DNA from 3 places in the Streptomyces sp. SD31 genome. Region 2 is predicted to be linked to each of the others. Evidence: riboswitches for the same ligand, from Rfam matches in the RefSeq annotation. Region 2 holds a riboswitch; each other region holds the start of a gene.
What was found. A riboswitch is a leader RNA that binds a small molecule or an ion and turns the genes downstream of it on or off. The one in region 2 is predicted to bind cobalamin.
Positions count from the first base shown of each region.

Region 1: it holds a riboswitch for cobalamin, as region 2 does, so the genes downstream of both, ACTMVF_RS26605 (ribonucleoside-diphosphate reductase subunit alpha) here and ACTMVF_RS37955 (cobalamin biosynthesis protein) in region 2, are expected to answer to the same signal.
Region 3: it holds a riboswitch for cobalamin, as region 2 does, so the genes downstream of both, ACTMVF_RS10510 (energy-coupling factor ABC transporter permease) here and ACTMVF_RS37955 (cobalamin biosynthesis protein) in region 2, are expected to answer to the same signal.

Region 1 is NZ_JBQHCX010000013.1:21,327-31,706, reverse strand. It holds gene ACTMVF_RS26630 (carbon starvation CstA family protein) at 1-2,074, shown strand, start outside; gene ACTMVF_RS26625 (CstA-like transporter-associated (seleno)protein) at 2,046-2,246, shown strand; gene ACTMVF_RS26620 (DUF3311 domain-containing protein) at 2,367-2,618, shown strand; gene mctP (monocarboxylate uptake permease MctP) at 2,615-4,225, shown strand; gene ACTMVF_RS26610 (GNAT family N-acetyltransferase) at 4,298-4,804, shown strand; cobalamin riboswitch at 4,857-4,993, shown strand; gene ACTMVF_RS26605 (ribonucleoside-diphosphate reductase subunit alpha) at 5,121-7,502, shown strand; gene ACTMVF_RS26600 (ribonucleotide-diphosphate reductase subunit beta) at 7,502-8,509, shown strand; gene ACTMVF_RS26595 (hypothetical protein) at 8,525-9,304, opposite strand; gene ACTMVF_RS26590 (hypothetical protein) at 9,332-9,505, opposite strand; gene ACTMVF_RS26585 (helix-turn-helix domain-containing protein) at 9,598-10,380, shown strand, end outside.
Region 2 is NZ_JBQHCX010000023.1:61,584-71,963, forward strand. It holds gene ACTMVF_RS37940 (lysozyme) at 1-375, shown strand, start outside; gene ACTMVF_RS37945 (anion permease) at 551-1,786, shown strand; gene ACTMVF_RS37950 (hypothetical protein) at 1,830-2,051, shown strand; cobalamin riboswitch at 2,174-2,313, shown strand; gene ACTMVF_RS37955 (cobalamin biosynthesis protein) at 2,416-3,360, shown strand; gene ACTMVF_RS37960 (cobyric acid synthase) at 3,357-4,868, shown strand; gene cobN (cobaltochelatase subunit CobN) at 4,865-8,521, shown strand; gene ACTMVF_RS37970 (putative cobaltochelatase) at 8,518-10,380, shown strand, end outside.
Region 3 is NZ_JBQHCX010000004.1:139,687-150,066, forward strand. It holds gene ACTMVF_RS10490 (APC family permease) at 1-1,435, opposite strand, end outside; gene ACTMVF_RS10495 (energy-coupling factor ABC transporter ATP-binding protein) at 1,516-2,367, opposite strand; gene cbiQ (cobalt ECF transporter T component CbiQ) at 2,364-3,113, opposite strand; gene ACTMVF_RS10505 (energy-coupling factor ABC transporter substrate-binding protein) at 3,119-3,493, opposite strand; gene ACTMVF_RS10510 (energy-coupling factor ABC transporter permease) at 3,490-4,197, opposite strand; cobalamin riboswitch at 4,228-4,411, opposite strand; gene ACTMVF_RS10515 (M55 family metallopeptidase) at 4,840-5,673, shown strand; gene ACTMVF_RS10520 (M20/M25/M40 family metallo-hydrolase) at 5,666-6,970, shown strand; gene ACTMVF_RS10525 (LpqB family beta-propeller domain-containing protein) at 6,976-8,940, shown strand; gene ACTMVF_RS10530 (S66 peptidase family protein) at 8,937-9,875, shown strand; gene ACTMVF_RS10535 (CocE/NonD family hydrolase) at 10,031-10,380, shown strand, end outside.

The DNA.
Region 1 (10,380 bases), on a different contig from region 2:
CTGGTCCGTGCTCGCGCTCTCCCGGGGCGAGGAGGTATCGGCCGCCTGGATGGTCGCGGCCGCCCTCGGCTCGTACGCCATCGCCTACCGCTTCTACGCGAAGTTCATCGCGTACAAGGTCCTCAAGGTCGACAGGACCAGGGCCACCCCGGCCGAACGCCTCGACAACGGCATCGACTTCCACCCCACCGACCGCCGCGTCCTGCTCGGCCACCACTTCGCGGCGATCGCCGGGGCCGGACCCCTGGTCGGGCCGGTGCTGGCCGCGCAGATGGGCTATCTGCCGGGCACGGTCTGGATCATCGCCGGCGTCATCTTCGCGGGCGCGGTCCAGGACATGGTGGTGCTGTTCTTCTCCACCCGCCGGGACGGACGCTCGCTGGGGCAGATGGCGCGCGAGGAGATCGGCCCGTTCGGCGGCGCGGCGGCGCTCCTCGCCGCCTTCGCCATCATGATCATCTTGCTCGGTGTGCTGGCGCTGGTGATCGTCAACGCCCTCGCCCAGTCCCCCTGGGGCACCTTCTCCATCGCGATGACCATCCCGATCGCCCTGCTGATGGGCTTCTACCTGCGGGTGCTCCGCCCCGGCCGGGTCACCGAGGTCTCCGTCATCGGCGTCGCGCTGCTGCTGTTCGCCCTGATCGCCGGCCGCTGGGTCGCCGAGTCGTCGTGGGCCGACACCTTCACCCTCGCGCCTTCCACGCTGGTCGTCTGGCTGGTGGCGTACGGGTTCATCGCCTCGATCCTGCCGGTGTGGATGCTGCTGGCGCCGCGCGACTACCTCTCCACCTTCATGAAGATCGGCACGATCGTGCTGCTCGCCCTCGGCGTGGTCATCGCGCTGCCGACGCTGAAGATGGACGCGGTGACCGGCTTCGCCTCGCGCGGCGACGGCCCGGTCTTCGCGGGGTCCCTGTTCCCCTTCGTCTTCATCACCATCGCCTGCGGCGCCCTGTCCGGCTTCCACTCGCTCATCGCGTCGGGTACGACGCCGAAGATGATCCAGAAGGAGACGCAGGTCCGGATGATCGGCTACGGCTCCATGCTGATGGAGTCGTCGGTCGCCGTGATGGCGCTGGTGGCGGCGAGCATCATCGACCCGGGGCTTTACTTCGCGATGAACGCGCCCGCCGGGGTCATCGGGGACACCGTCCAGAACGCCTCGCAGGTCGTGGGGAGTTGGGGCTACCAGATCACCCCCGAGGCACTCGCACGGGCGGCGGAGAACGTAGAGGAGGCGAGCCTGCTCTCCCGCACCGGCGGCGCCCCCACCCTCGCCATCGGCGTCTCGGAGATCTTCTCGCAGGTCACCGGCGACGGCCTGCGCGCCTTCTGGTATCACTTCGCGATCATGTTCGAGGCGCTGTTCATCCTGACCGCGCTGGACGCCGGCACCCGCGTGGGCCGGTTCATGCTCCAGGACACGCTGGGCAACGTCTACCGGCCGTTCAAGGACGTCAGCTGGAAGCCCGGCCTGGTCATCACCAGCGCCGTGGTGTGCGGCCTGTGGGGGTACTTCCTGTGGGTCGGCGTCCACGAGCCGCTCGGCGGCATCAACCAGCTGTTCCCGATCTTCGGCATCTCGAACCAGCTGCTGGCCGCGGTCGCCCTCGCCGTCTGCACGACCCTGCTGGTGAAGTCCGGACGCCTCAAGTGGGCCTGGATCACCGGGATTCCGCTCGCCTGGGACGCCACGGTCACACTCACGGCCAGCTGGCAGAAGGTCTTCTCCAGCGACCCCAAGGTCGGCTTCTTCAAGCAGCGTCAGGTGTTCCAGGACGCCATCGACCGCGGCGAGGTCCTGCCGCCCGCCAAGACCATGGACGACATGCACACCGTGGTCACCAACTCCACGGTGGACGGTGTCCTCTCGGCCGTCCTCGCCCTGCTGATCGTCGTCGTCATCGTCGACGCGGCCCGCGTCTGCGTCCGGCACGTCCGGCGCCCGGCACTGTCCACGCTGAGCGAGGCGCCGTACGTCGAGTCGAAGATCGTCGCCCCGGCCGGGCTGTTCCCGACCCGGGAGGAGAAGGAGGAGGCGCGCCATGACGTCGGCACTGCGGCGGGCGCTTAGGGGTGTGCGCTGGTATCTGCGGGAGCTGACCGACGAGTCGGCGTACGACCGCTATGTCGCGCACCTCCGCCGGGACCATCCGCGGGCGGACGTGCCCTCACGGCGGACTTTCGAGCGCATGCGCACCGACCGTCAGGAGCAGGACCCCCGGCAGGGCTTCCGCTGCTGCTGAGCGGCAAGCGCTGTCAGTTGAGTGCTATCCGTTATACGGACGGGGGTTCCATAAAGCGGAAGCGTCGCCTAGATTTCCTGCGCATTGCACAGGTGATCAGTGAGGGGACGGAGCCGCCGTATGTCTGATGCGCCAGAAGTGAGACCACCGGTGGTGACACCCGTGCGTGTGGTCATCGCCCTCTGCCTGATCGCGCCGTTCGTGGCGATGCTGTGGGTCGGCTCGTACGCGAAGGTGGACCCGGCCTTCGCCGGTATCCCGTTCTTCTACTGGTACCAGATGCTGTGGGTGCTGATCTCCACCGCACTGACGATGATCGCGTACAAGCTGTGGCAGCGTGACCAGCGTGCACGCCGTGGGGGTGCCGAGTGAACGACGGCGTGAACGGCGTCGCACTCGCCGTCTTCATCATCTTCTTCCTGGCCGTCACGGTCATGGGCTTTTTGGCCTCGCGCTGGCGCAAGGCCGAGAACGAGCACAGCCTCGACGAATGGGGCCTGGGCGGCCGGTCGTTCGGCACCTGGGTCACCTGGTTCCTGCTCGGCGGCGACCTGTACACGGCGTACACGTTCGTGGCGGTCCCGGCGGCGATCTACGCGGCCGGCGCGGCGGGCTTCTTCGCGGTGCCGTACACGATCCTGGTGTACCCGCTGATCTTCACCTTCCTGCCCCGCCTCTGGTCGGTCTCGCACAAGCACGGATACGTCACGACCTCGGACTTCGTGCGCGGCCGCTTCGGCTCGAAGGGCCTGTCGCTGGCCGTCGCCGTCACCGGCCTGCTGGCGACCATGCCGTACATCGCGCTCCAACTGGTCGGCATCCAGGCGGTGCTGGACGTGATGGGCGTGGGCGGCGGTGAGGACACCAACTGGTTCGTCAAGGACCTCCCGCTCCTCATCGCCTTCGGCGTGCTGGCGGCGTACACCTACTCCTCGGGTCTGCGCGCCCCCGCGCTGATCGCGTTCGTGAAGGACACGCTGATCTACGTCGTCATCGCGGTGGCGATCATCTACATCCCGATCAAGCTGGGCGGGTTCGACGAGATCTTCGGCGCGGCGAGCGAGAAGTACACGGCAGCCAAGGCCGGCGGTCTGATCCCGCCGGAGGCGGGCCAGTGGACATACGCCACGCTGGCGTTGGGTTCCGCGCTCGCGCTGTTCATGTACCCGCACTCGATCACCGCGACGCTCTCCTCCAGGAGCCGTGAGGTGATCCGCCGCAACACCACGATCCTGCCGCTGTACTCCCTCATGCTCGGCCTGCTGGCCCTGCTGGGCTTCATGGCGATCGCGGCCGGAGTCTCGGTCACCAACCCCCAGTTGGCGATCCCACAGCTCTTCGAGGACATGTTCCCGTCCTGGTTCGCGGGCGTGGCCTTCGCGGCGATCGGCATCGGTGCCCTCGTCCCCGCGGCCATCATGTCCATCGCGGCCGCGAACCTCTTCACCCGCAACATCTACAAGGACTTCATCAAGCCGGACGCCACTCCCGCGCAGGAGACCAAGGTCTCCAAGCTGGTGTCCCTGCTGGTGAAGGTGGGCGCCCTGGTCTTCGTCCTGACCATGGACAAGACGGTCGCGATCAACTTCCAGCTCCTGGGCGGCATCTGGATCCTGCAGACCTTCCCGGCCCTGGTCGGCGGCCTGTTCACCCGCTGGTTCCACCGCTGGGCCCTGCTGGCCGGCTGGGCGGTCGGCATGATCTACGGCACGGTCGCCGCGTACGGCGTCGCCTCGCCGACGCAGAAGCACTTCGGCGGCTCGGCGAAGGAGATCCCCGGCATCGGGGAGATCGGCTACATCGGCCTGACGGCGTTCGTGCTGAACGTGGTCGTGACGGTCGTCCTCACCTTCGTCCTGAAGGCGGCGAAGGCCCCCGAGGGCGTCGACGAGACCAGGCCGGAGGACTACACGGCGGACGCGGGCGACCCGGGCGTCCAGGTGGAGCTGCCGCCGGCGACTGCGGGTTCGTCCCACTGAGTACCCGGCATCGACGGGCCGTCGGAGAAATCCGGCGGCCCGTCGGCGTACCCGTCCGCCACACTCACCTGCATGGACATCGTGATCCGGCAGGTGGAACCCGGCGAGTACGAGGCCCTCGGTGAGATCACCGCGCAGGCCTACCTCCAGGACGGTCTGCTCGACTTCGGGGAGAGCGACGCGTACCTCGGCGAGCTGAGGAACGCGGCAAAGCGAGCAGCGGCAGCCGAGGTGCTGGTGGCGGTCGAGAAGGGCCGGCTGCTGGGTGGCGTGACCTTCGTGCCGAGCGGCGGGCCGATGGCCGACATTGCGCGCTCCGGCGAGGCCGAGATCCGCATGCTGGCGGTCGCGCGGGACGCCCGGGGCCGGGGCGTCGGCGAGGCCCTCGTACGCGCCTGCGTCGACCGCGCACGGGCCACGGAGGGCTGCGTACGCATCGTCCTGTCGACCCAGCGCACCATGCACAGCGCCCACCGCATCTACGAGCGGGTGGGCTTCGTCCGCACGCCCGAGCGGGACTGGAACCCGGTCCCGGCCCTCGACGACATCACGCTCCTCACCTATGAGTTGACGCTCTGAAACCACCCCGACACAACATCTGGGGGTGACACGACAGCCCGGCACAAGATGTATGCTCATGCTCGCTGTCGCCGCAGGGGAATCCGGTGCGAATCCGGAACTGTCCCGCAACGGTGTACTCGTACACGTATGCCCGCATGCCGTCGTACGAGAGTCAGTCCGAGGACCTGTCGACAGCGCGCCCCGGCCACCCGGTCGGTGCGCTCCGACGTCCGGGCCTCGTGGAATGGGCCGGTGGACGCGACGCCGCGTGCGCTCGTGTGCTGCCCCCTGCCCTCCCGCAAGGCCCCCGTGCCGAGCGAGGGAGAGCCCCCACGTGACCATCGCGCCAGCAGACCCGGCCTCAGCCGTCCCGACCGTCCCGACGGACGAGGACGCTCCGGGAACCGCCTTGTTGCGGACCCTGACCGAGCTGACCGCCGACCTCCCCGACGCCGACCCCGGCCGGGTCGCCGCCGCCGCGTTGCGCGGCCGGTCCGCCGTCGCGGACGAAGCGGAGCTGCGCGAGCTGGCCACCGAGGCGGCGGCCGGTCTCATCTCCGAGGACCCCGCCTACAGCAGGCTGGCCGCCCGGCTGCTGACCCTCTCCATCGCGGCCGAGGCCGCCTCGCAGGGCGTCACGTCCTTCACCGAGTCGGTGGCCGTCGGCCATCGCGAGGGGCTCATCGCCGACCGGACCGCCGAGTTCGTGCGTCTGCACCGCGCCCGCCTCGACGACCTGATCGACACCGCCGCCGACGACCGCTTCGGCTACTTCGGCCTGCGCACCCTGCACAGCCGGTACCTGCTCCGGCACCCCCTCACCCGAAAGGTCATCGAGACGCCCCAGCACTTCATGCTGCGCGTCGCCGCCGGCCTCGCCGAGGACGACACGACCAGGTCGGTCGACGAAGTCGCCGCGCTCTACGGGCTCATGAGCCGCCTCGACTACCTCCCCTCCTCCCCCACCCTCTTCAACTCCGGCACCCGGCACCCCCAGATGTCGTCCTGCTACCTCCTGGACTCCCCCAAGGACGAGCTGGACTCCATCTACGACCGCTACCACCAGGTCGCCCGCCTGTCGAAGCACGCCGGCGGCATCGGCCTGTCGTACTCCCGTATCCGCTCCCGGGGTTCGCTGATCCGCGGCACCAACGGGCACTCCAACGGGATCGTCCCGTTCCTGAAGACGCTCGACGCCTCGGTCGCCGCCGTGAACCAGGGCGGCCGGCGCAAGGGTGCCGCCGCGGTCTACCTGGAGACCTGGCACTCCGACATCGAGGAGTTCCTGGAGCTGCGCGACAACACCGGCGAGGACGCCCGCCGTACGCACAACCTGAACCTCGCGCACTGGGTCCCGGACGAGTTCATGCGCCGCGTGAACGCCGACGCCCTGTGGTCCCTGTTCTCCCCCGCCGACGTGCCCGAGCTGGTCGACCTGTGGGGCGAGGAGTTCGACGCCGCCTACCGCAAGGCCGAGGAGGCGGGCCTCGCGAAGAAGACCATCCCGGCCCGCGACCTGTACGGCCGTATGATGCGCACCCTCGCGCAGACCGGCAACGGCTGGATGACCTTCAAGGACGCCGCCAACCGCACCGCCAACCAGACGGCCCTGCCGGGCCATGTCGTCCACTCCTCCAACCTGTGCACGGAGATCCTGGAGGTCACGGACGACGGGGAGACGGCGGTCTGCAACCTGGGGTCGGTCAACCTCGGCGCGTTCGTCGACACGGCGACCGGCGACATCGACTGGGAGCGGCTGGACGCCACCGTCCGTACCGCCGTCACCTTCCTCGACCGGGTCGTCGACATCAACTTCTACCCGACCGAGCAGGCGGGCCGGTCCAACGCCAAGTGGCGCCCGGTCGGGCTGGGCGCGATGGGGCTCCAGGACGTCTTCTTCAAGCTGCGGCTGCCCTTCGACTCGGCCGAGGCGAAACAGCTCTCCACGCGTATCGCCGAGCGCATCATGCTCGCCGCGTACGAGGCCTCCGCCGACCTCGCCGAGCGCAGCGGCCCGCTGCCGGCCTGGGAGAAGACCCGGACGGCCAAGGGTGTCCTGCACCCCGACCATTTCACGAGCGTTCGCCTGACCTGGCCGGAGCGCTGGGCCGCCCTGCGGGACCGGATGGCCACCACCGGCCTGCGCAACTCCCTCCTCCTCGCCATCGCGCCCACCGCCACCATCGCGTCCATCGCCGGCGTCTACGAGTGCATCGAGCCGCAGGTCTCCAACCTGTTCAAGCGCGAGACGCTGTCCGGCGAGTTCCTCCAGGTCAACTCCTACCTGGTCGACGAGCTGAAGGCGCTGGGCGTCTGGGACGCCCGCACCCGTGAGGCGCTGCGCGAATCGAACGGCTCGGTGCAGGACTTCGCCTGGATCCCGGCGGACGTACGGGCCCTCTACCGCACGGCGTGGGAGATCCCGCAGCGCGGCCTGATCGACATGGCGGCGGCCCGAACCCCGTTCCTCGACCAGTCCCAGTCCCTGAACCTCTTCCTGGAGACACCGACCATCGGCAAGCTCTCCTCGATGTACGCGTACGCCTGGAAGTCGGGCCTGAAGACCACGTACTACCTGCGCTCACGCCCGGCGACCCGCATCGCCCGCGCCGCCCAGGCGCAGAACCGAGCCACCATCCCCGTTCAGCAGCCGGCGCCCGAAGACGCGGTCGCCTGCTCCCTGGAAAACCCCGAGTCCTGCGAGGCCTGCCAGTAATGTCCCACCAGAACCTGCTCGACCCCGGCTTCGAGCTGACGCTGCGCCCGATGCGCTACCCGGACTTCTACGAGCGCTATCGGGACGCCATCAAGAACACCTGGACGGTGGAGGAGGTCGACCTCCACTCGGACGTCGCCGACCTCGCCAAGCTCAGCCCCGCCGAGCAGCACCTCATCGGCCGTCTGGTGGCCTTCTTCGCGACGGGTGACTCGATCGTCGCGAACAACCTGGTGCTGACCCTCTACAAGCACATCAACTCCCCCGAGGCACGGCTGTACTTGAGCCGTCAGCTCTTCGAGGAAGCCGTCCACGTCCAGTTCTATCTGACGCTGCTGGACACCTATCTGCCCGACCCGGAGGACCGCAACGCCGCCTTCGCGGCCGTGGAGAACATCCCCTCCATCCGCGAGAAGGCCGAGTTCTGCTTCAAGTGGATGGACTCGGTGGAGAAGCTCGACCGGCTGGAGTCCAAGGCCGACCGGCGACGCTTCCTGCTCAATCTGATCTGCTTCGCCGCGTGCATCGAGGGCCTGTTCTTCTACGGCGCCTTCGCCTACGTCTACTGGTTCCGCAGCCGCGGCCTGCTGCACGGCCTGGCGACCGGCACCAACTGGGTGTTCCGCGACGAGACGATGCACATGTCCTTCGCCTTCGACGTCGTCGACACCGTCCGCAAGGAGGAGCCGGAGCTCTTCGACGACCAGCTCCAGCAGCAGGTCACCGACATGCTGAGGGAGGCCGTCGAGGCCGAGCTGCAGTTCGCGCGCGACCTGTGCGGTGACGGCCTCCCGGGCATGAACACCGAGTCGATGCGGCAGTACCTGGAGTGCGTCGCCGACCAGCGCCTGACGCGCCTCGGCTTCGCCCCGGTGTACGGCTCCGAGAACCCCTTCTCCTTCATGGAGCTGCAGGGCGTCCAGGAGCTCACCAACTTCTTCGAGCGGCGTCCGTCGGCGTACCAGGTCGCCGTGGAGGGCACGGTCGACCTGGACGAGGACTTCTGAGCCGTATGTCCGGCCCTACTTCAGCGTGACGGCGTCCCCGGCCGACACGACCCGCGCGGTCGTCGTCGTGCCGGGGAAGTACCAGCGCCAGCTGCCCGCCGAGGTGACGGTCACCTTGGTGCTGAGCTTGCCGTGCTCGCCCGTCCGCACGGTCTTGACCGTGCTGTAGTGGGCGCCGCCGGCGGGCCGGAACTGGAGCTTGACCGCCTGTTGCGTGTACCCGTGGTACTCGAGGTTCTCCCAGTTCGCGCGCGTCAGCTTGCCGTTGACGGTGAGCGAGGCGCCCTTGGCGACCGGCTCGGGGGTCGCGTCCGTCGTGAGCCTGGAGGCGCGCTTGACCTTGTAGAGGCCGATGCGGTCGGAGATCCAGTAGTCACCGTCGTTCGCCTTGACGGTGGCGTTGACCTGCCATTCACCGGCGGCCTTGTTGCTGTCGGCGTCGCTGTAGTGGGGGATCCAGGACGGAGTGATCCTCATCGTGGCCGTGCAGACCGACGTGGTCGACGACTTCTTCACACACGTCGTGTCCACCCACTCGGCGAAGCCGCCCCCTACGGCACTGGACGTGTTGGAGGTGCTGACGCGGTTGAGCCCCTTCACCCCCGAGTCGTCCGTGATGGTGATGGCGATCGGGTACTCGACCACCTTCGTCGTCCCGACGATGACGTTCTTGCCGCCGTTGACGACCGTCTTGGTGACCCGGATGTCACCCTCGCCCTCGGCATGGGCGCCGGTGGCCGTGAGCAGGGTCAGGGCTGCCGCCCCGCCTGCCACGGCCCACAGTCTGTGTCTCATGATCCTCCCCTGTCGGTGCAGGAGAGGTTACGCCGCCGGCGCGAAGCCCTGTTGCCGGGCCCGGTGTTCCTCCGCCTCCCTGATCTGACGGTCGATGCGCCGGTCGCGCACGATCCCGATCACCGAGGGGAGGACCAGCAGGACGAACATGCCGAGAACGGTGATCATTGCGAGCAGTCCTTCTGTCTGTTCCGTAGTCATGACACCACTCTCGCGCCGGACACTCCTTACGAACAGTGGCAGGACTGCCGTAGACCCTCGATTTACTGCCACCGGCGAGGCACACTGGCAGCATGCTGAAGAACGTCGCCTGCATCCTCGTCGACGGTGTGCACCCCTTCGAACTCGGCGTCGTCTGCGAGGTGTTCGGCCTCGACCGGAGCGACGAGGGCCTGCCGGTGTACGACTTCGCCGTGGTCTCGGCCCAGGGGTCGGCGCTGAGCACCCACGTCCCCGGCCTCACGGTCTCGACTCCGTACGGCCTCGATCGCCTGGAGGAGGCCGACCTGATCGCCGTACCGGCCTCGGACCGCAGCGTCACCCGTGACTATCCGCCCGAGCTGCTCGACGCCCTGCGCCGGGCCGTCGACCGAGGCGCCCGGGTGCTCAGCGTCTGCTCCGGCGTCTTCGTGCTCGGCGCGGCCGGGCTGCTCGACGGGCGGCGCTGCGCCGCTCACTGGCGGCACGCCGAGACACTCGCCCGGCGTTTCCCGCGGGCGGTCGTCGAGCCGGACGTGCTGTACGTCGACGCCGACCCGGTGATCACCTCCGCAGGCACCGCGGCCGGCATCGACGCCTGCCTGCACATCGTGCGCAAGGAGCAGGGCCCGGAGGTCGCCAACAGGATCGCCCGGCGCATGGTGGTGCCGCCGCACCGGGACGGCGGGCAGGCCCAGTACATCGAGCGCCCGCTGCCCCGCTCCGAGTGCGACACCGTAGGCGAGGTGCTGGCGTGGATGGAGCGGCACCTCGACGAGGAGGTCACCGTCGAGCAGCTCGCCGAGCGTGCGCACATGTCACCGCGCACCTTCGCCCGCCGCTTCCAGCAGGAGACCGGTACGACTCCCTACCGCTGG
Region 2 (10,380 bases):
TGGACGCTGCCGCCCGCGCTCGACATCGAGTACAACCCGTACAGCAGGCACAAGTGCTACGGGCTGAGCAAGGCGAAGATGGTCAGCTGGATCCAGTCCTTCAGCAACGAGGTGAAACGGCTGACCGGCCGTCGTCCGGTGATCTACACCACCACGCACTGGTGGAACACCTGCACCGGCGCCAGCCGCGCCTTCGCCTCGAATCACGCACTGTGGATAGCCCGCTACGACTCCGCGACCGCGGGGGCACTGCCGGCCGGATGGCAGTTCTGGACCATCTGGCAGTACGACAACGGCAGCGGCAGCCTGCCGGGTGACCAGAATCTCTTCAACGGGTCGATGACCCAGCTGAGGAAGTTCGCCCGGGGCTCCTGAGCCTTGCGGCGCCTGGGCCGTGCGATGACCGACGAGACCGGCGGAGCAGCAATCTCCGCTTCCGTCAGAACAACCCCCTCCGCAGGACACCGTGCGGCCTGCCTCAGTTCATCTTCCGTTCACTCAGGTTACCTACGTTCGTCCGGACAACGACCTCGAACGATTGCCTGGGTAAATGGAAAACTTCTCGCTGATCCTCGCGATTGTGGTGGTAACCGCACTCGCGTTCGATTTCACGAACGGTTTCCACGACACCGCCAACGCGATGGCCACGACCATCTCGACCGGTGCGCTCAAGCCCAAGGTCGCGGTGGCCATGTCCGCCGTGCTGAACCTTGTCGGCGCCTTCCTCTCGGTGGAGGTCGCCAACACGATCTCCAAAGGTCTCGTCGACGAGACCGGCATCCGTCCCGAGGTCATCTTCGCCGCCTTGGTCGGCGCGATCCTCTGGAACCTGCTGACCTGGCTGGTCGGACTGCCCTCCAGCTCCTCGCACGCCCTCATGGGCGGCCTGATCGGCGCCACCATCGCCTCGGCCGGCGTCGGCGCGGTCCACGGCGACGTGCTCGTCACCAAGGTGCTGATCCCGGCGATCGCCGCCCCGCTGGTCGCGGGCATCGCCGCGCTGCTGGCCACGCGCCTGACGTACTCCCTCGGCAAGAAGGCCGACGGCAACGCGTCCAAGAAGGGCTACCGCGCCGGTCAGATCGCCTCCGCCGGCCTGGTCTCGCTGGCCCACGGCACGAACGACGCGCAGAAGACGATGGGCATCATCACCCTCGCCCTGGTCGCCGGCGGCACCCTCGCCCCCGACTCCGACCCGCCCATGTGGGTCATCCTCTCCGCGGGCATCGCCATCGCGCTCGGCACCTACCTCGGCGGCTGGCGCATCATCCGCACCATGGGCAAGGGCCTGACCGACCTCCAGCCGCAGCAGGGCTTCGCCGCCCAGACCAGCGCCGCGACGGTCATCCTGGCCTCCTCCCACCTGGGCTTCTCCCTCTCCACCACGCACTCCGTCTCCGGCGCGGTGATGGGCGCGGGCCTCGGCCGCAAGGGCGGCGTGGTCCGCTGGTCGACGGCCACCCGCATGTTCGTCGCCTGGGGCCTCACGCTCCCGGCCGCCGCACTGGTCGGCGCGCTCGCCGAGTACGTGACCGGCTTCGGCGCCTGGGGCACGGCCCTCGTCGCGGTGTTCCTGGTCGCCTCCAGCGCCGCCATCTGGAAGATCTCCCGCCGTGAGGTCGTCGACCACACGAACGTCAACGAGACCGACGAGCCGGCGGGTGTCGTCACCACGGCGATGGCCGCCGTGACCCCGCCTCCTACGGGCGGCACGGTGACCGAGGACCTGGCGGCCACGATCCCGGCCCCGTCCTCCGAGCCGACGCCTTCGCAGGCCACGGTCTGACACCCGGCCGTTTACTCACCCCAGTTACCCGGAAAGAAGAATCATGAAGATCGACTGGGTGGCCCTCGGCTCCGTCTTCGGCGTCAGCCTCGTGGTCACGGTGGCCCTGGTGGGCCTGTTCACCCTCGGTATCGCGGGCCTGTCCCGCCAGGAGAAGGCCTCGGCCCAGGGCGGTTCGGCCGCCCTGGCGGTCACCGGCGCGTACGCGTGCTTCGCCGCGTGTGCGGCGGCTGTGGCCTACGGCATCTATCTGATCGTGGCCTGACACACCGGCCTCCGCATCCGCCCTGCCCGCCTCCGTCTCACGACGGTGGCGGGCAGGGCGCTTTCGACTCCGGTGTGGGGTTCTGCACACTCCGCTGTCGCAGGTCAACGGCAAGTTGACGCCCCTTCCAACCCCGTGGTGGACTTCCGGAGCCATGTACGGCGGCAGAAGAGGAAGCCGGTGAAAGTCCGGCGCGGTCCCGCCACTGTCACCGGGGTAGATAGCCCCGGGAGCCAGGAACTCTCGCCGCCGGTCTCGTCGAACCAGGGCGTGGACACCCTGAGTGAGGACATAACGCGATGCTCGCCTGCCGATCGACATGCAGTATCAGACCCGCGTCTGACCCCACGGTCGGCTGACTCCGATGCGTGCCGATCGCGTCTTCGCGTACGGCGCCGCCGCCGGACTTCTCGGTGATCTGCTGCTCGGCGACCCTCGCCGGGGGCATCCGGTCGCCGCGTTCGGGCGTGCCGCCGGCGCCGTGGAGCGGGTGTTGTGGCGGGACCACCGGGGGTGGGGCGCGCTGCACACCGCCGTGTGCGCCGGTGGCGCCGTAGCGCTCGCAGCCGTCGCCGCTCGTGCCGTACGTACCTCTCCCGCCGCCTCCCTCGCACTGACCACCGCCGCCACCTGGGCCGTGGTCGGGGGGACTTCGCTCGCCCGGGAGGCCCGGGGCATCGGGCGTGCCCTGGAGGCCGGCGATGTCGAGGCGGCTCGGGCGCGGCTGCCGCATCTGTGCGGGCGGGATCCGCAGGCGCTGGATGCTGACGGGATCGCCCGGGCCGTGGTCGAGTCCGTCGCCGAGAACACCTCCGACGCGGTCGTGGGAGCGCTGGTGTGGGGGGCCTTGGGAGGAGTGCCGGCGCTGGTCGGGTTTCGGGCCGTGAACACGCTCGACGCCATGGTCGGGCACAAGTCGCCCAAGTACCGGCGGTACGGGTGGGCTTCGGCCCGGCTCGACGATGTCGCCGGGTGGCCCGGGGCGCGGCTCACCGCCGTGCTCGCGGCTGTGGCGGGGGACGATCCGCGGGGGGCCGTGCAGGCCTGGCGCGCCGATGCCGGCAAGCATCCGAGTCCCAACGCCGGGCCGGTCGAGGCGTCGTTCGCCGGCGCCCTCGGGGTGCGGCTGGGCGGAACCCTGTCGTACCGGGGGCGGGTCGAGCACCGGCCGGTGCTCAACGGTGCCGCCGGGCGTGCCGTCGTCACCCAAGACATCGAGCGTGCCGTACGGCTCTCCCGGCGCGTCGGTTGGCTCGCGCTCGGCGTCAGTGTCGCCGCGCGCCGCATCGTGAAGGGGCGTACGTCATGACGGTCGGTGGGCTTCTCGTCGCCGGTACCACCTCCGACGCCGGCAAGAGCGTCGTCACCGCCGGGATCTGCCGGTGGCTGGTGCGGCAGGGGGTCAAGGTCGCGCCCTTCAAGGCGCAGAACATGTCCCTCAACTCGTTCGTGACGCGGGAGGGGGCCGAGATCGGGCGGGCGCAGGCCATGCAGGCGCAGGCCTGCCGCGTCGAGCCGACCGCGCTCATGAACCCCGTGCTGCTCAAGCCCGGTGGCGAGCAGAGCAGTCAGGTCGTGCTCATGGGCAAGCCGGTCGGTGAGCTGAGTGCGCGCGGCTATCACGGCGGGCGGCAGCAGCAACTCCTCGGGACCGTGCTCGACTGTCTCGCCGAGTTGCGGGGCACGTATGACGCGGTGATCTGTGAGGGGGCCGGTTCTCCCGCCGAGATCAATCTGCGGCGGACGGACATCGTGAACATGGGGATCGCGCGCAATGCGCGGCTGCCTGTGCTCGTCGTCGGTGACATCGACCGTGGCGGGGTCTTCGCCTCCTTCTTCGGGACGGTCGCGCTTCTCTCCCCCGAGGATCAGGCGCTCGTCGCCGGGTTCCTCGTCAACAAGTTCCGTGGGGACGTCTCGCTGCTCGAACCGGGGCTCGACATGCTGCACGGCCTCACCGGTCGGCACACGTACGGCGTCCTCCCCTTTCAGCACGGGCTCGGTATCGATGAGGAGGACGGGCTGCGGGTCTCCCTGCGGGGTGCGGTGAGGGAGTCCCAGGTCTCCGCCCCCGTCGGCGAGGACGTGCTCCGTGTCGCCGTCTGTGCGATCCCCCTCATGTCGAACTTCACCGACGTCGACGCCCTGGCCGCCGAGCCGGGTGTCGTGGTGCGGTTCGTGGACCGGCCGGAGGAACTCACCGACGCCGATCTCGTCGTGATTCCGGGGACCAGGGGGACGGTCAAGGCCCTGGAGTGGCTGCGGGAGCGGGGACTTGCGGACGCGCTGGTCCGAAGGGCCGCTCAGCACAGGCCCATTCTCGGCATCTGCGGCGGCTTCCAGGTCCTCGGCGAGCACATCGAGGACGAGGTCGAGAGCCGCAAGGGGCATGTGGAGGCGCTCGGTGTCCTTCCCGTGCGGGTGCGGTTCGCGCGCGAGAAGACCCTCACCCGGCCGGTGGGGGAAGCCCTCGGCGAGCATGTCGAGGGGTACGAGATCCATCACGGGCTCGCCTCCATCACCGATGGCGAACCCTTCCTCGACGGCTGCCGGGTCGGCCAGACCTGGGGCACGCACTGGCACGGCTCGCTGGAGTCGGACGGTTTCCGGCGGGCCTTTCTGCGTGAGGTGGCGGCCGCCGCGGGCCGTCGCTTCGTGCCGGCCGCCGACACGTCGTTCGCCGCGCTGCGCGAGGAGCAGCTCGACCGGCTCGGCGACCTGATCGAACAGCACGCGGACACGGACGCGCTCTGGCGGCTCATCGAGTCGGGCGCGCCGCAAGGACTGCCTTTCATTCCACCGGGAGCGCCCGCATGAGCACTGTGTTGTTGTTGTCGACCGCCGACACGGATCTGCTGGCGGCCCGCGCCGCCTCCGGTGCCGACTACCGGATCGGCAACCCGACCCGCGTGGACGTCGACGGTGAGCTGCCCGCGCTGCTCGACGGCGCGGACATCGCCGTCGTACGGCTGCTGGGCGGCAAGCGGGCGTGGGAGGACGGGCTCGCCAAGCTGAAGGCGTCCGGCGTCCCGACCGTGCTGCTGGGCGGCGAGGCCGTGCCCGACGCCGAGTTGATGGCCGAGTCGTCGGTGCCGGCCGGTGTGGTGGCCGAGGCACTGAAGTACCTCGTCGAGGGCGGGCCCGCCAACCTCACCGAGCTCGCCCGGTTCCTCTCCGACACCGTGCTGCTGACGGGCGAGGGGTTCGTCGAGCCGCAGAAGATGCCGGAGTACGGCGTCCACGGCGAGCGTCCCCTCCTCGACGGCCGTCCGACGGTCGGCGTGCTCTTCTACCGGGCCCATGAGCTGAGCGGCAACACCGCCTTCGTGGACACCCTGTGCGACGCCATCGAGGCGCGGGGCGCCAACGCCCTGCCCGTGTACTGCGGTTCGCTGCGCGGTGCGGACGCGGAGCTCTACGAGATCCTCGGCAAGGCCGACGCCCTGGTCGCCACCGTCCTCGCGGCGGGCGGCACGCACGCCTCGCACGCGTCGGCGGGCGGCGACGAGGAGGCCTGGGACATCGGCAGGCTCGCCGAGCTCGACGTCCCTGTGCTGCAGGGCCTGTGCCTGACGTCGTCGAAGAGTGCCTGGGAGCAGTCCGACGCCGCCCTCTCCCCCATGGACGCGGCGATGCAGGTCGCGATCCCCGAGTTCGACGGCCGCCTCATCACCGTCCCCTTCTCCTTCAAGGAGCAGGGTCCGGACGACGTGCCCGTGTACGTCGCCGACCCGGAGCGGGCGGCGCGCGTCGCGGGGATCGCCGTACGGCACGCGCGGTTGAAGCACAAGCCGAACGCCGAGAAGAAGCTCGCGCTCGTCTTCACCGCCTACCCGACCAAACACTCGCGCGTCGGCAACGCGGTCGGCCTCGACACGCCCGCGTCGGCCGTACAGGTCCTGGACGCGCTGAAGGCTGCCGGGTACGGCCTCACCGAGTACCCCGACAACGGCGACGAGCTGATCCACCGGCTCATCGAGGCCGGCGGTCACGACGTCGAGTGGCTGACCGAGGACCAGTTGGCCGCCGCGCCCGCGCGGGTGCCGCTCGCCGACTACCGGGCGTGGTTCGACAAGCTCGACCCGGAGCTGCGGGACGCCATGCTGGAGGCGTGGGGAGAACCGCCGGGTTCGCTGTACGTCGACGGGGAGGACATCGTCCTCGCCTCCCTCCGGTTCGGGAACGTCGTCGTCATGATCCAGCCGCCGCGCGGCTTCGGCGAGAACCCGATCGCGATCTACCACGACCCGGACATGCCGCCGTCGCACCACTACATGGCGGCCTACCGGTGGCTGGAGAACTCGTTCGGCGCCGACGCGATCGTGCACATGGGCAAGCACGGCACGATGGAGTGGCTGCCGGGCAAGGGGCTCGGGCTCAGCGGCGGTTGCGCGCCGGACGCCGTTCTCGGTGATCTGCCGCTGATCTACCCGTTCATCGTCAACGACCCCGGCGAGGGCACCCAGGCCAAGCGCCGCGGTCACGCCACCGTCGTCGACCACCTCGTGCCGCCGATGGCACGCGCGGACACCTACGGCGACCTGGCCAAGCTGGAGCAGCTCCTCGACGAGTACGCGCTCGTCTCCGACCTGGACCCGACGAAGGCGCCCGCGGTCCGGGCGCAGATCTGGACCCTGGTCAAGACGGCCGAGCTGCACCACGACCTGCATGTCGACGAGCAGCCGGACGACGAGGCGTTCGACGAGTTCGTCATGCACATCGACGGCTATCTGTGCGAGATCAAGGACGTGCAGATCCGCGACGGGCTGCACATCCTCGGCGGCGGGCCGGTCGCCGAACCGCGCGTCAACCTCGTGCTCGCCGTGCTGCGCGCCGCACAGGTGTGGGGCGGGCAGGCCAACGCCCTGCCGGGGCTACGGGCTTCGCTGGCCGCTCATTTCGGGCTCGACGAGAAGGAGTTGCTGGCCGAGCCGGGGGCGCCGGTGAAGGTGCCGGTGGAGCTGTCCGACCTCGTCGAGGGCCCGTCGCGTACGGCGGCCGACGCGATCGACCTGCTGGAGCAGCTGTGCCGGCGGCTCGCGGAGGGTATGGAGTCCCGGTCGTGGGACGTGGCGGCCGTCCCGGCTCTCGTCCGTGACGTCATCGGCGCCGAGCTCCCCGACGCCGTCGCCGTGTTGGAGTTCGCCTGCGACGAGGTCGTGCCTCGTCTGGCGAGGACCACCGACGAGATCGGCCACATCCTCAAGGCCCTCGACGGCGGCTATGTCCCGGCCGGTCCGTCCGGCTCGCCCACGCGCGGCCTGGTCAACGTCCTGCCGACCGGCCGGAACTTCTACTCCGTCGACCCCAAGGCCATCCCGTCCAGGCTGAGCTGGGAGGTCGGCCAGTCGCTCGCCGACTCGCTGGTCGCCCGCTACCTCCAGGACAACGGCGAGTACCCGAAGTCCGTCGGCCTGACGGTCTGGGGCACGTCCGCGATGCGCACCCAGGGCGACGACATCGCCGAGATCCTCGCGCTGCTGGGCTGCCGTCCGGTGTGGGACGACGCCTCGCGCCGGGTGACCGGCTTCGAGGTGATCGGCCTGGCGGAGCTCGGGCGGCCGCGCATCGACGTCACGGTGCGCATCTCCGGCTTCTTCCGGGACGCCTTCCCGCATGTGGTCGGCCTGATCGACGACGCGGTGCGGACGGTGGCCGAGCTGGACGAGCCGGCCGACCGGAACTTCGTCCGCGCCCACGCCGACGAGGACACCGCCGAGCACGGCGACCGGCGGCGCGCGACGGCCCGTGTCTTCGGCTCCAAGCCGGGCGCGTACGGCGCCGGTCTGCTGCCGCTGATCGACGCCCGGAACTGGCGCTCGGACGCCGACCTGGCCGAGGTGTACGCCGTCTGGGGCGGTTACGCCTACGGGCGCGGGCTCGACGGGCGGGCGGCGCGCGGGGACATGGAGACCGCCTTCAAGCGGATCAACGTCGCCGCGAAGAACGTCGACACACGTGAGCACGACCTCGTCGACGCCGACGACTACTTCCAGTACCACGGCGGCATGGTCGCCATGGTGCGGCATCTGACCGGCGCGAACCCCGAGGCGTACGTGGGTGATTCGGCGACTCCGGACCAGGTGAAGACCCGCACGCTGGGCGAGGAGACGCACCGCGTCTTCCGTGCCCGCGTGGTCAACCCCCGCTGGATGGCGGCCATGCGCCGGCACGGCTACAAGGGCGCCTTCGAGATGGCGGCGACCGTGGACTACCTCTTCGGGTACGACGCCACGGCCGGGGTCGTCGACGACTGGATGTACGAGAAGCTGTCGGCCGAGTACGTCTTCGACCCCGAGAACCGGGACTTCATGAAGAAGTCCAACCCGTGGGCGCTGCGCGGCATCACCGAGCGACTGCTCGAGGCCGCCGACCGCGGGCTGTGGGCCGAGCCGGACGCCGACACGCTGGAGCGGCTGCGGGCCACCTACCTGGAGCTGGAAGGCGACTTGGAGGGCGACGAGAAGTGACAACTCCCTTCCCCTTTACGGCCGTTGTCGGCCAGGACGACCTGCGGCTGGCGCTGCTGCTGAACGCCGTGTCACCGGCGGTCGGCGGTGTGCTGGTGCGCGGCGAGAAGGGCACGGCCAAGTCGACGGCCGTACGGGCGCTTTCGGCGCTGATGCCCGAGGTGCCGGTCGTCCCCGGATGCCGTTTCTCGTGCGCCCCGAGCACCCCCGACCCCGCATGCCCGGACGGGCCGCACGAGGCCGGGGCGGGCACCGAGCGCCCCGCCCGCATGGTCGAACTGCCCGTCGGCGCCTCCGAGGACCGGCTGGTGGGCGCGCTGGACATCGAACGGGCGCTGTCGGAGGGCGTGAAGGCCTTCGAGCCGGGCCTCCTCGCCGACGCCCACCGCGGAATCCTGTACGTCGACGAGGTCAACCTCCTCCACGACCACCTGGTCGACCTGCTGCTGGACGCGGCCGCGATGGGCGCTTCGTACGTCGAACGCGAGGGTGTCTCCGTGCGGCACGCCGCCCGTTTCCTGCTCGTCGGCACGATGAACCCCGAAGAGGGCGAGCTGCGGCCGCAGTTGCTCGACCGGTTCGGGCTGACCGTCGAGGTCGCGGCCTCGCGGGAGCCGGACCAGCGGGTGGAGGTCGTACGGCGGCGGCTCGCGTACGACGACGACCCGGCCGGCTTCGCCGCGCGGTGGGCGGACGAGGAAGCCGCCGTGCGGGCGCGGATCGTGGCGGCGCGGGAGCTGCTGCCGTCGGTGCGGCTGGGTGACGGGGCGTTGCGGCAGATCGCGGCGACCTGTGCCGCATTCGAGGTGGACGGCATGCGGGCCGACATCGTGATGGCCCGTACGGCCACCGCGCTGGCCGCGTGGGCCGGGCGGACGGATGTGCTCGCCGAGGATGTGCGGCAGGCGGCGCTGCTCGCGCTGCCGCACCGCAGGCGCCGTAATCCCTTTGATGCGCCGGGACTTGACGAGGACAAGCTGGACGACACGCTGGAGCAGTTCGCCGGGGAGGGGGACGAGGATCCCGACCCGGACGGGCCCGGGGGCGGGGGTGGCGGGCAGCCACCGCAGTCCGGCGACGGCGGGCCTCAGGGTGGAGACACCGCCGCGCGTCCCGAGGCCGGGGAGAGCGGGGAGCCGCAGCCTTCGGGGGCCGGTTCGGGCGAGCAGCAGGCCGTGCGCGCCGCCGAGCCCTTCCGGGCCAAGGTGCTGAGCGTGCCGGGCATCGGCGAGGGTGCCGCCGGGCGGCGCTCGCGGGCCCGGACCGAGCACGGGCGGACCACCGGGGCCCGGCGGCCCCGGGGCGCGCTGACCAAGCTGCATCTGGCGGCGACCGTGCAGGCCGCAGCGCCGCATCAGCGGGCGCGGGGGCGGTCGGGTCCGGGGCTGGTGCTGCGGCGGGACGATCTGCGGCAGGCGACGCGGGAGGGGCGCGAGGGGAATCTCGTGCTGTTCGTCGTGGATGCCTCGGGGTCGATGGCGGCGCGGCAGCGAATGAGTGCCGTGAAGGGCGCTGTGCTGTCGCTGCTGCTGGACGCCTATCAGCGGCGGGACAAGGTGGGGCTGGTGACGTTTCGTGGGGCTGCTGCCGATGTGGCGTTGCCTCCCACGTCGTCCGTGGACGCGGCGGCGGCCCGGCTGGAATCCCTGCCGACCGGTGGGCGGACGCCGCTCGCGGCTGGACTGCTGAAGGCGCATGACGTGCTGCGGGTGGAGCGGCTGCGGGATCCGGCCCGGCGGGCGCTCGTCGTGGTCGTGACCGACGGCCGGGCCACCGGTGGGCCGGAGCCGGTCGCGCTGGCCGGGCGGGCGGCGCGGCTGTTCGCCGCCGAGGGGATCGCGTCCGTGGTCGTGGACTGC
Region 3 (10,380 bases), on a different contig from region 2:
CCACCAGCCGCCACACGACCATGAGCAGCACGCCCGTGGCGGCGATGCCGATGCCGATGACGAGTGGGGGACCGAGTCCGAACCACGAGTCGCCGCTGTAGGAGTTGGCGGGATCGGACATGTCGATGACCGATTCCACCAGCAGCCATGCCAGCAGCCCGGCGCCGACGAGCGGGCCGAGGCCGATGAGGATGAAGTGGCGGACGCTGCTGGTGAGTTGGCGGCGGTAGTACACGGCGCAGGCGACACCGGTGAGCGCGTAATAGAACGCGATCAGCAGCGAGAGCGCGGTGAGAGAGTCGAACAACGCGTTGGCGCTGATCTCGTTGACGACGACATACCAGGCGATGGCGATGGCGGCGACCCACCACGTGCTCACGTCCGGGGTGCGGAAGCGCGGGTGGATGCGGGCGAAATGCGCGGGCAGCGCATGACGGCGCGCCATCGACAGCGCCGTACGGGACGCCGGGATGATCGTCGTCTGTGTCGACGCCAGCGCGGACGTGGAGACCGAGAGCAGCACCACCCAGTCCCAGCCGCCCATCGCCTCGCCGGCGAGCAGGGCGAAGACGAACTCCTCCTCCGCCGCGTTCTCCGCCAGGTAGGCGGTTCCGGCGTAGGCGACCACCGCGAAGCCCACCGCCACGTAGGTCACCAGCAGAATGACCGTCGACCACACGGCCGCCCTGCCGGGAGCGGTGGCGGAGTCCTCGACCTCCTCGGTGAGATTGACGGCCGACTCCCAGCCCCAGTAGATGAACACGCCGAGCAACAGGGCTCCGGTCAGGGGCGCCCCGCCGGCTCCGAAAGGGTCCAGCCAGCCGATCGACGGTTCGACGGAGCCGAGCGTGCCGGTGTCGGCGTAGACGCGGTACAGCGCCACCACGGCGAAGGCGAGCAGGCAGACGACCTGGGCGATGATCAGGACGTTCTGCACCTTCGCCGACACCTCGGTGCCGATGACGCACACGGCCGTCATCAGCAGGATGAGCAGCACCGTGAGCAGCCGGCGCACGGCGTCGTTCTCGGCCCAGTCGTCGAGGCCGAAGGCGAGCAGGGCGAAGGTCACGGCGACGTCCGCCAGCGATCCGACGACCAGCACCCCGGTCATCGTGATGGCCCAGCCGCCGAGCCACCCGGCCCACGGCCCCATGGCCCGGGTGACCCAGGAGAAGGTGGTGCCGCAGTCCTGGTCGGCCTTGTTGAGGTAGTAGAAGGCCGCTGCGATCAGCAGCATCGGCACGAACGACGCGAGCATCACGCCAGGGGCGTAGATCCCCACCAGTGCCACGACCGGGCCGATGACCGCCGCCACCGAGTACGCCGGGGAGGTGGAGTTGAGCCCGATGACGAGCGCGTCGACGAACCCGATCGCATCGGGCTTCAAGCCGGCGGGCCGCGGTGGGCCGCCCGGATCCGCGACGTCCTTGGCCATGTTCCCTCACTCCCCGTACTCCCGTCGTACGTCGATCCATGGAACAGGGAGTGAGAGAACAATTGAGTCATTGATGGCATTCAGCGGTCATATGTCGCCTCCGCGACCAGGGCGGCCAGGTCCTCGGCGGTGCGCGGACCGGCCGCGGACTCGGACAACAGGCCACGCGAGCACAGGAGTCGGGCGGCCGCCACCCCCCACGGCAGCCGCAGGCCGGCCTGGTGCAGGAGATCGGTGCGGGCCAGCATCACGGGCGTCGGACCGGTGCGTGCGCCGGACGGAGTGAGGAGCGCCGCATCGTCCGCCCAGCGCAGGGCCAGGTCGACGTCGTGGGTGGCCATGACCACCGTGGTACCGCTCGCGCGCAGCCCGTCGAGGGTGGCCAGCAGACGCTCCTGGCCGTCGGGGTCGAGACCGGCGGTCGGTTCGTCCAGGATCAGCACACGCGGCCGCATCGCGACGGCACCCGCGATGGCCGTGCGCTTGCGCTGCCCGTACGACAGCAGGTGCGTGGGCCGGTCGGCCAGCGCGGTGATGTCCAGGGCGGCGAGCGCCTCGTCGACCCGCGCGCGCACCTCGACGTCGGGCAGACCGAGGTTCAGCGGGCCGAAGGAGACGTCCTGGGCGACGGACGCGGCGAAGAGCTGGTCGTCGGGGTCCTGCACCACCAGCTGCACGGTCGTACGCAGCCGGGTCAGGCCCTTGCGGTCGTACCTGACCGGCGCACCCTCCACCGTCAACTGCCCGGCGCACGGGCGCAGTCCACCGCTGAGCAGCCGCATCAGCGTGGTCTTGCCGCTGCCGTTGCGGCCGAGCAGCGCCAGCGCGCGCCCCTCGCGGACGTCGAAGTCGAGGTCGCTGAGCACGACGGGGCCGTCCTCGTAGGCGTAGGACGCGCCCCGCAGGGCGACCAGTGCGGTGGGCTCGCTCATGGCAGGGCCTTTTCCAGTACGAGGGTGAGGGCGGCCAGCGCTGCGAGGAGTGCGCAACTCGCGGCCGTGAAGCGGACGGAGACCCGGGCCTCGGGCACCAGGACGCGCAGGGTGCCGTCGTAGCCGCGCCCGGCGAGCCCGGCCTGGAGCCGGGTGGCCCGGTCGAAGGCCCGCACGAACGCGGTGGCCCCGAGCCCGGCCAGGGAACGCCACTCCGCGGCCCGGCCGGCATGCCCGAGCCGGGCGGCCTGGGCCTCCCGGATCCGGCGCATCGAGTCCAGCAGCAGGAAGCTCATGCGGTACGTCACCAGGGCGACGTCGACGACAGGTGCGGGCACCCCGGCCTTCACCAGGCGGGGCAGCAGGTCGGACATCGGAGTGGTGAAGGCGAACAGCAGCACCCCGAGCGAGGCGGCCGAGGTGCGCAGCAGCAGCTCCCCGGCGCGCAGGGGACCGTCGTCGGCCAGGGACACGAAGCCCTCCGGCCCGCCGACCTGGACGAGCAACGTGACCGCGCCGGTCACGCAGAAGCCCAGCGGAACGCGGTAGGCGCGCCACAGCCGGCGGCCGGGCACGCCCGCCGGTCCCAGCAGCACCACGAGAGACGTCAGGAGCACCAGGGCCGCACCCGGCCAGGGCGGCAGCGAGATCGCGAGCACGGTGAGACCGAGCCCGAGCACGGCCTTGTCCACGGGGTGACGGCGGCGCCAGCGACTGCTGTGCGCCGCCGCGTCGATCGGCAGCACGGAACTCAGGCCCTTTCGGCCGTGGATTCCCCGGCGGTGTCACCGGCTGCGCCGCCGGTGTCCCCCACCCGCTCCAGCGCCCGCTGTTCCCCCTGCCGCCGCCCGCGGTGCAGACCGAAGTAGTAGGCGAGGACACCGGCCCCGAGGGCCGCCTGGAGGGAGAAGAGCGCCGACTCGATCTCACCGGAGGGCGGTTCGTACAGCGGCGAGAACCAGGGCTCGTAGTCCGGCTCGATCTCGGTGATCGCGTTCTCCGCCTCGCCGTCGGCGCCCGTGAACGGCTGCTCCTTGTGGTCGCCGAGGCCGAGGGCCAGCGGCAGCACCGCGAGGGCGGCCACGACGAGCAGCAGCAAGAGGTTGATCTTCGTGTTCCTGCTCATCGGCCCACCACCTGGGTCTCGGTCCCGGTCCCGGACTGCTTCTTGGTGAGGAGCACGCCCAGCCGGGTCAGTTCGCCCTTGCTGGACTGCACCAGCAGCCGCATCACGAGCACCGTCAGCAGGCCCTCGCTCACCGCGAGGGGGATCTGGGTGACGGCGAAGATGGAGCCGAACTTGCCGAGCGCGCCCAGGAATCCGCTGCTCGGGTCGGGGAAGGCGAGCGCCAGCTGCACGCTGGTGACGCAGTAGGTGGACAGGTCGGCGAGGAACGCACCGAAGAACACCGCCACCATCAGCGGCACGTCGTACCGCCGCAGCAGTTTGTACAGGGCGTATCCGGCCCAGGGCCCCACGATCGCCATCGAGAAGACGTTGGCGCCGAGCGTGGTCAGGCCGCCGTGCGCGAGCAGCAGCGCCTGGAAGAGCAGGGTGATGGTGCCCAGGACCGCCATGATCGGCGGCCGGAACAGGATGGCGCCGAGGCCGGTGCCGGTGGGGTGCGAGCAGCTGCCGGTCACCGAGGGCAGCTTCAGCGCGGACAGGACGAACGTGAAGGCCCCGGAGGCGCCGAGGAGCAGTGTGCTCTCGGGGTGCTCCCTGACCTCACGGGTGAGTGACTTGACTCCGTGGACGACGAATGGCGCGGACGCGACGCCCCAGGCGACCGCGTGCGCCGGAGGCAGGAAACCCTCGGCTATGTGCATGGCTCAGCAGACCCTCTCCAGCACCTCGTGGATGGTTGACGCGCCTTGGCCGGTCTCCTGGCTGACGGGTACCACCGCCCGTGCTCCGCCTTCCCGGGTCCCAAGACCCAGTGGCTGCCCGTGAGGGCTGGAGCCGGACTTCCCGATTCACAGTGGCGAGGGCCGCACCGGCATCACACCGGATTTCCCGTTCACCAAGGCGTGGTGACAGTAGTGCCCGCACAGGGTGGCTGACAAGCGCGCCTCGGGGGCGCGAAAGGGGCGTTCGCCTGGTTCTGTCGTACCTGTTTTCGGTATTCCGGTGCGCTCGGCGCGGCGTGGGCCGTCGGCCGCGACGGCGCCGACGCCTCTGACGAAACCACTCTCGTGGCTTCCGGAGCTCCAGGGCCGCTGGAACGGCTCCGTCGACACGCGCTACGACGTCACCCTCCTGCCCAGCGGCACCCGGCGAGGTGGGCCACTCGCTCGAAACGAAGTTCTGACGCGGCGCGAAGCCGTACGAGACTCAGGCCATCCTGGGGCAAAGCCGTGGCGACACGCCGATGTCGGTCTACACTCACGCTGCCCTCCACGAAACTGGTGTCAGCCATTGATGTCGCCGAATCGTTGCGGCTGTCCGACCTGGAGAGGACAGGGCCTGGTATGAAGATCCTCATCAGCGCCGACATGGAGGGCGCCACCGGCGTTACCTGGCCGGCCGACGTGCTGCCCGGGACGTCGCAGTGGGAGCGGTGCCGGGGGATGTTCACCTCGGACGTCAATGCCGCGGTGCTGGGGTTCTTCGCCGGCGGTGCCGACGAGGTCGTCATCAACGAGGCGCACTGGACCATGCGCAATCTGCTGCTGGAGCGGCTCGACGAGCGGGCGGAGATGCTCACCGGTCGGCACAAGGCGCTGTCCATGGTCGAGGGCGTGCAGCACGGCGACGTGGACGGCATCGCCTTCGTCGGCTACCACGCGGGCGCCGGCATGGAGGGCGTCCTCGCCCACACCTACCTCGCCAACTCCATCACCGGGGTGTGGCTGAACGACGTACGGGCGAGCGAGGGGCTGCTGAACGCGCATGTCGTCGCCGAGTACGGCGTGCCCGTCGTGCTCGTCACCGGCGACGACGTGGCCTGCGAGGACGCGCTCGGGTACGCGCCCGGCGCGCTGAAGGTCGCCGTCAAGGACCATGTCTCGCGGTACGCCGCCGTGTGCCGTACGCCGGCCAGGACCGCCGCGGACATCCAGGCCGCCGCCAAGGAGGCGGCCGCGCTGGCGGTCCGTCAGGAGCCGGTGAGCGGCGGCCCGTTCACCGTCGCCGTCGAGTTCGACGCCGAGCACCTCGCCATGGCGGCCACCGTCGTCCCCGGTGTCGAACGGATCGGGGAGCGGAAGGTGGCGTACACCAGCGAGCGGATGTACGAGGGAATCCGTACCTTCAAGGCAGTGACCACGATCGTCTCGGCCGCGATGGAGGAGCAGTATGGCTGACGGGCAGGCACTGGACGAGGTCGTCACGTTCACCTCCGACCTCATCCGCATCGACACGACCAACCGGGGTGGCGGCGACTGCCGGGAGCGGCCCGCCGCCGAGTACGCCGCCGCGCGGCTGGCCGAGGCGGGCCTGGAGCCCACCCTGCTGGAGCGCACGAGCAGCCGTACGAACGTCGTCGCCCGTGTCGAGGGCACCGACCCGTCGGCGGACGCGCTGCTCGTCCACGGCCATCTGGACGTGGTGCCCGCGCAGGCCGCCGAGTGGAGCGTGCACCCGTTCTCCGGGGAGATCCGTGACGGGGTCGTCTGGGGCCGGGGCGCGGTCGACATGAAGAACATGGACGCGATGGTCCTCGCGGTCGTCCGGGGCTGGGCGCGGGAAGGCGTGCGGCCCCGGCGGGACATCGTGATCGCGTTCACCGCCGACGAGGAGGCGAGCGCCGAGGACGGCTCCGGATTTCTCGCCGACCGGCACGCGGGGCTCTTCGAGGGCTGCACCGAGGGCATCAGCGAGGCCGGTGCCTTCACCTTCCACGACGGCGGGGGGCGGCAGATCTATCCCATCGCGGCCGGGGAGCGCGGCACCGGCTGGGTCAAGCTCACCGCCCGCGGGCGGGCCGCGCACGGCTCCAGACCCAACCGGGAGAACGCGGTCACCCGCCTCGCCGCCGCCGTCACCCGGATCGGCGCCCACGAGTGGCCGCTGCGGCTGACCCCGACGGTCCGCGCCGCCCTCGTCGAACTCGCCGCGCTGTACGGCCTGGAGGCCGACCTGGACGACGTGGACGGCCTGCTGGAGAAGCTCGGCCCGGCGGCCGCGCTCGTCGAGGCGACCGTCCGCAACAGCGCCAACCCGACGATGCTGGAAGCCGGTTACAAGGTCAACGTCATCCCGGGGGAGGCCGTGGCCTATGTCGACGGCCGCTGTCTGCCGGGCATGGAGGACGAGTTCCGCGCCACCCTCGATGAACTCACCGGGCCTGACGTGGAGTGGGAGTTCCACCATCGCGAGGTGGCCCTCCAGTCGCCGGTGGACTCGCCGACGTACGCCAAGATGCGCGCCGCCGTCGAGGAGTTCGCGCCCGAGGGGCACGTGGTGCCGTACTGCATGCCCGGCGGCACGGACGCCAAGCAGTTCTCCCGGCTCGGCATCACCGGCTACGGCTTCTCCCCGCTGAAGCTGCCGGACGGCTACGACTACGGGGCCATGTTCCACGGCGTCGACGAGCGCGTGCCGGTGGAGGCGCTGCACTTCGGCGTCCGTGTACTCGACCGGTTTCTGCGGACGGCCTAGGGGAGTTGAGGCAGACAGTGCGGACGCTGGCGTACGGTTCCTGGCCCTCGCCCATCGACGCGGCCCTCGCCGCCACGCATGACGGGCACCCCGAGTATGTGGGCTTCGTCGGCGACGAGGCGTGGTGGACCGAGCCGCGGCCCACGGAGGGCGGGCGGCGCACACTCGTGCGGCGGCGGGCCGACGGCCGGGAGGAGCCGGTGCTGCCCGCTCCGTGGAACGTGCGCAGCAGGGTCGTCGAGTACGGCGGACATCCCTGGGCGGGCGTGCCGGTCGACGGCCGGCCGCTCGTCGTCTTCGTCAACTTCGCCGACCAGCGGCTCTACCGGTACGAGGAGGGCGGCGAGCCGCGTGCGCTCACTCCCGTGTCCACCGTGGGCGGTGGACTGCGCTGGGTGGAGCCGCAGGTGCGACTCGAACTCGGCGAAGTGTGGTGCGTGCTGGAGGAGTTCACCGGCGAGAACCCCACCGATGTGCGCCGCGTCCTGGCCGCCGTCCCGCTGGACGGCTCGGCGGCCCAGGACCGCGACGCCGTACGCGAACTCACCGACGACCGGCACCGGTTCGTCACCGGACCGCGGATCTCGCCCGACGGGCGGCGCGCGGCATGGCTCGTCTGGGACCATCCGCGGATGCCGTGGGACGGTACGGAGCTGCTGGTCGCGGAGGTCGCCGCCGACGGCACGCTCGGCGGCCCGCGGACCGTCGCCGGGGGCCCGGAGGAGTCCATCGCGCAGGTGGACTGGTCGCAGGACGGCCGGTTGCTGTACGCGAGCGACCGCAGCGGCTGGTGGAACCTCTATCGCGACGGCGAACCCCTGTGCCCGCGCGAGGAGGAGTTCGGCGGGCCGCTGTGGAAGCCGGGCCTGCGCTGGTTCGCCCCGCTGGCGGGCGGGCTCGTCGCCGTGGTGCACGGTCGCGGGTCGACCGCCCTCGGGGTGCTGGATCCCGAGACCGGCGAGATCGTCGACGCGGCGGGCCCCTGGACGGAGTTCGAGCCCACACTCGCGGTGTACGGCGAGAGGATCGTCGCCGTCGGCGCCAGTCCTCGCAGCGCGCACGAGGTGATCGAGCTCGACACCTGCACGGGCCGGGCCAGGGTCATCGGCGCCGAGCACGACGACGCCGTCGACCCCGCCTACTACCCCGAACCGCAGATCCGCACCTTCACCGGCCCCGCCGGAGACGAGATCCACGCGCACATCTACCCGCCCCACAACCCCGGCTGCGTCGCCCCCGGCGGCACACCGCCGCCGTACGTCGTCTGGGCGCACGGCGGGCCGACCGGCCGGGCGCCCCTCGTGCTCGACCTGGCCATCGCCTACTTCACCTCGCGCGGCATCGGGGTCGCGGAGGTCAACTACGGCGGCTCCACCGGCTACGGCAGGGCCTACCGCGACCGGCTGCGCGAGCAGTGGGGCGTGGTCGATGTCGAGGACTGTGCGGCCGTCGCGCTCGCCCTCGCCGACGAGGGCACCGCCGACCGCGACCGGCTCGCCATCCGCGGCGGCAGCGCGGGCGGCTGGACCGCGGCCGCGTCGCTCACCACGACCGATGTCTACGCCTGCGGCACGATCCTCTACCCCATCCTCGACCTGGCCGGCTGGGGCGCCGGAGAGACCCACGACCTCGAGTCGCGGTACCTGGAGACCCTGGTCGGACCGCTCGCCGAGGTACCGGCACGCTACGCGGAACGCTCACCCGCCGCGCACGCCGACCGACTCACCGCGCCCTTCCTGCTGCTGCAGGGCCTCGACGACGTCATCTGCCCTCCCTCCCAGTGCGAGCGGTTCCTGGCCCGCCTGGAGGGCCGCCGGGTGCCGCACGCCTACATCGCCTTCGAGGGGGAGGGCCACGGATTCCGGCGGGCGGAGACGATGATCCGCGTCCTGGAGTCCGAACTCTCCCTGTACGCCCAGGTCTTCGGACTGAATCCGCCCGGCATCCCGAAGCTGGAGCTCGCCAAGTGAACGCGCCCCTACGGCCACTCGTACGGCCGCCCCGACTCGCCCCCGGCGCCCGCGTGGCCGTCGTCGCCCCCAGCGGTCCCGTGCCCGAGGAGCGGCTGCAGGCCGGGCTCGACGTGCTGCGGGGCTGGGACCTCGACCCGGTGGTGGCACCCCATGTGCTGGACCGGCACGGCGAGTTCGACTATCTGGCGGGCACGGACGCCGACCGCGCCGCCGATCTGCGGGCCGCCTGGTGCGATCCGTCCGTGGCCGCGGTGCTGTGCGCGCGGGGCGGGTACGGAGTGCAGCGGATGATCGACCTGCTCGACTGGGAGGCGATGCGGGCGGCCGGACCGAAGGTGTTCGTCGGCTTCAGCGACATCACCGTGCTGCACGAGGCGTTCGCCGCCCGGCTGGGTCTGGCCACGCTCTACGGGCCGATGGCGGCGGGCGTCGACTTCATCAAGAACGCGCGGGCGCAGGAGCATCTGAAAGCCACCTTGTTCGAGCCGGAGTCGGTGCGCACGATCACCTCCACCGGCAGTTCCGCGCTGGTCCCCGGCCGGGCGCACGGTGTCACGCTCGGCGGCTGCCTCTGCCTGCTCGCCGCCGAGGCGGGCACTCCGCATGCCAGGACCAGCGCACGCGGCGGCCTGCTGTGCCTGGAGGACGTGGGCGAGGAGACCTACCGGCTCGACCGCTACCTCACCCAACTTCACCGCGCCGGCCTGTTCGACGGCGTGCGCGGGGTGCTGCTCGGGTCGTGGCAGGAGTGCGGGCCGTACGAGCGGGTGCGTGCGCTGCTCCTGGACCGGCTGGGTGGCCTCGGTGTGCCCGTTGTGGAGGAGTTCGGGTTCGGGCACGGTGAAGGTGCGCTGACGATTCCCTTCGGGCTGAGCGCCGAACTCGACGCCGACGCGGGGACCTTGACCCTCGACGAGCCCGCCCTCGCCTGACCCACCTTCACTGAATTTCCGTCAAGAAACCTCCGTCACGGCGATTGACCTCGTCTGACACGTGTCACACCATGACAACCGGCCAGTACTTACTGGTCAGTAAGCCGGGCTGTTCCCCAGCGTGCCTCAGTGTGGAGGTCCTAGTGTCCCGTCGGATGCCCAGATTCCGAGCCCCACTCGCTCTCGTCCTCGGCACCACGCTCACCGCACCCCTCGCGCTCACCGCTCCGGCCACCGCCGCGACCGGCCAGTTCACCGTCACAGCCCTGAAGTTCACCGTCCAGGCAGGCGGCCGCACCTGCACCGTCGACGCCGACCTGTACCGGCCCGCGGGCGTGGACCGCGCCCACCCCGCACCCGCCGTCCTCGCCACCAACGGCTTCGGCGGCAGCAAGACGGACGGCTCGACCGACGCCATCGGCAAGGCCTTCGCCCAGCGCGGGTACGTCTCCCTCGTCTACTCGGGGCTCGGCTTCGGCAAGTCCGGCTGCCTGATCTCGCTGGA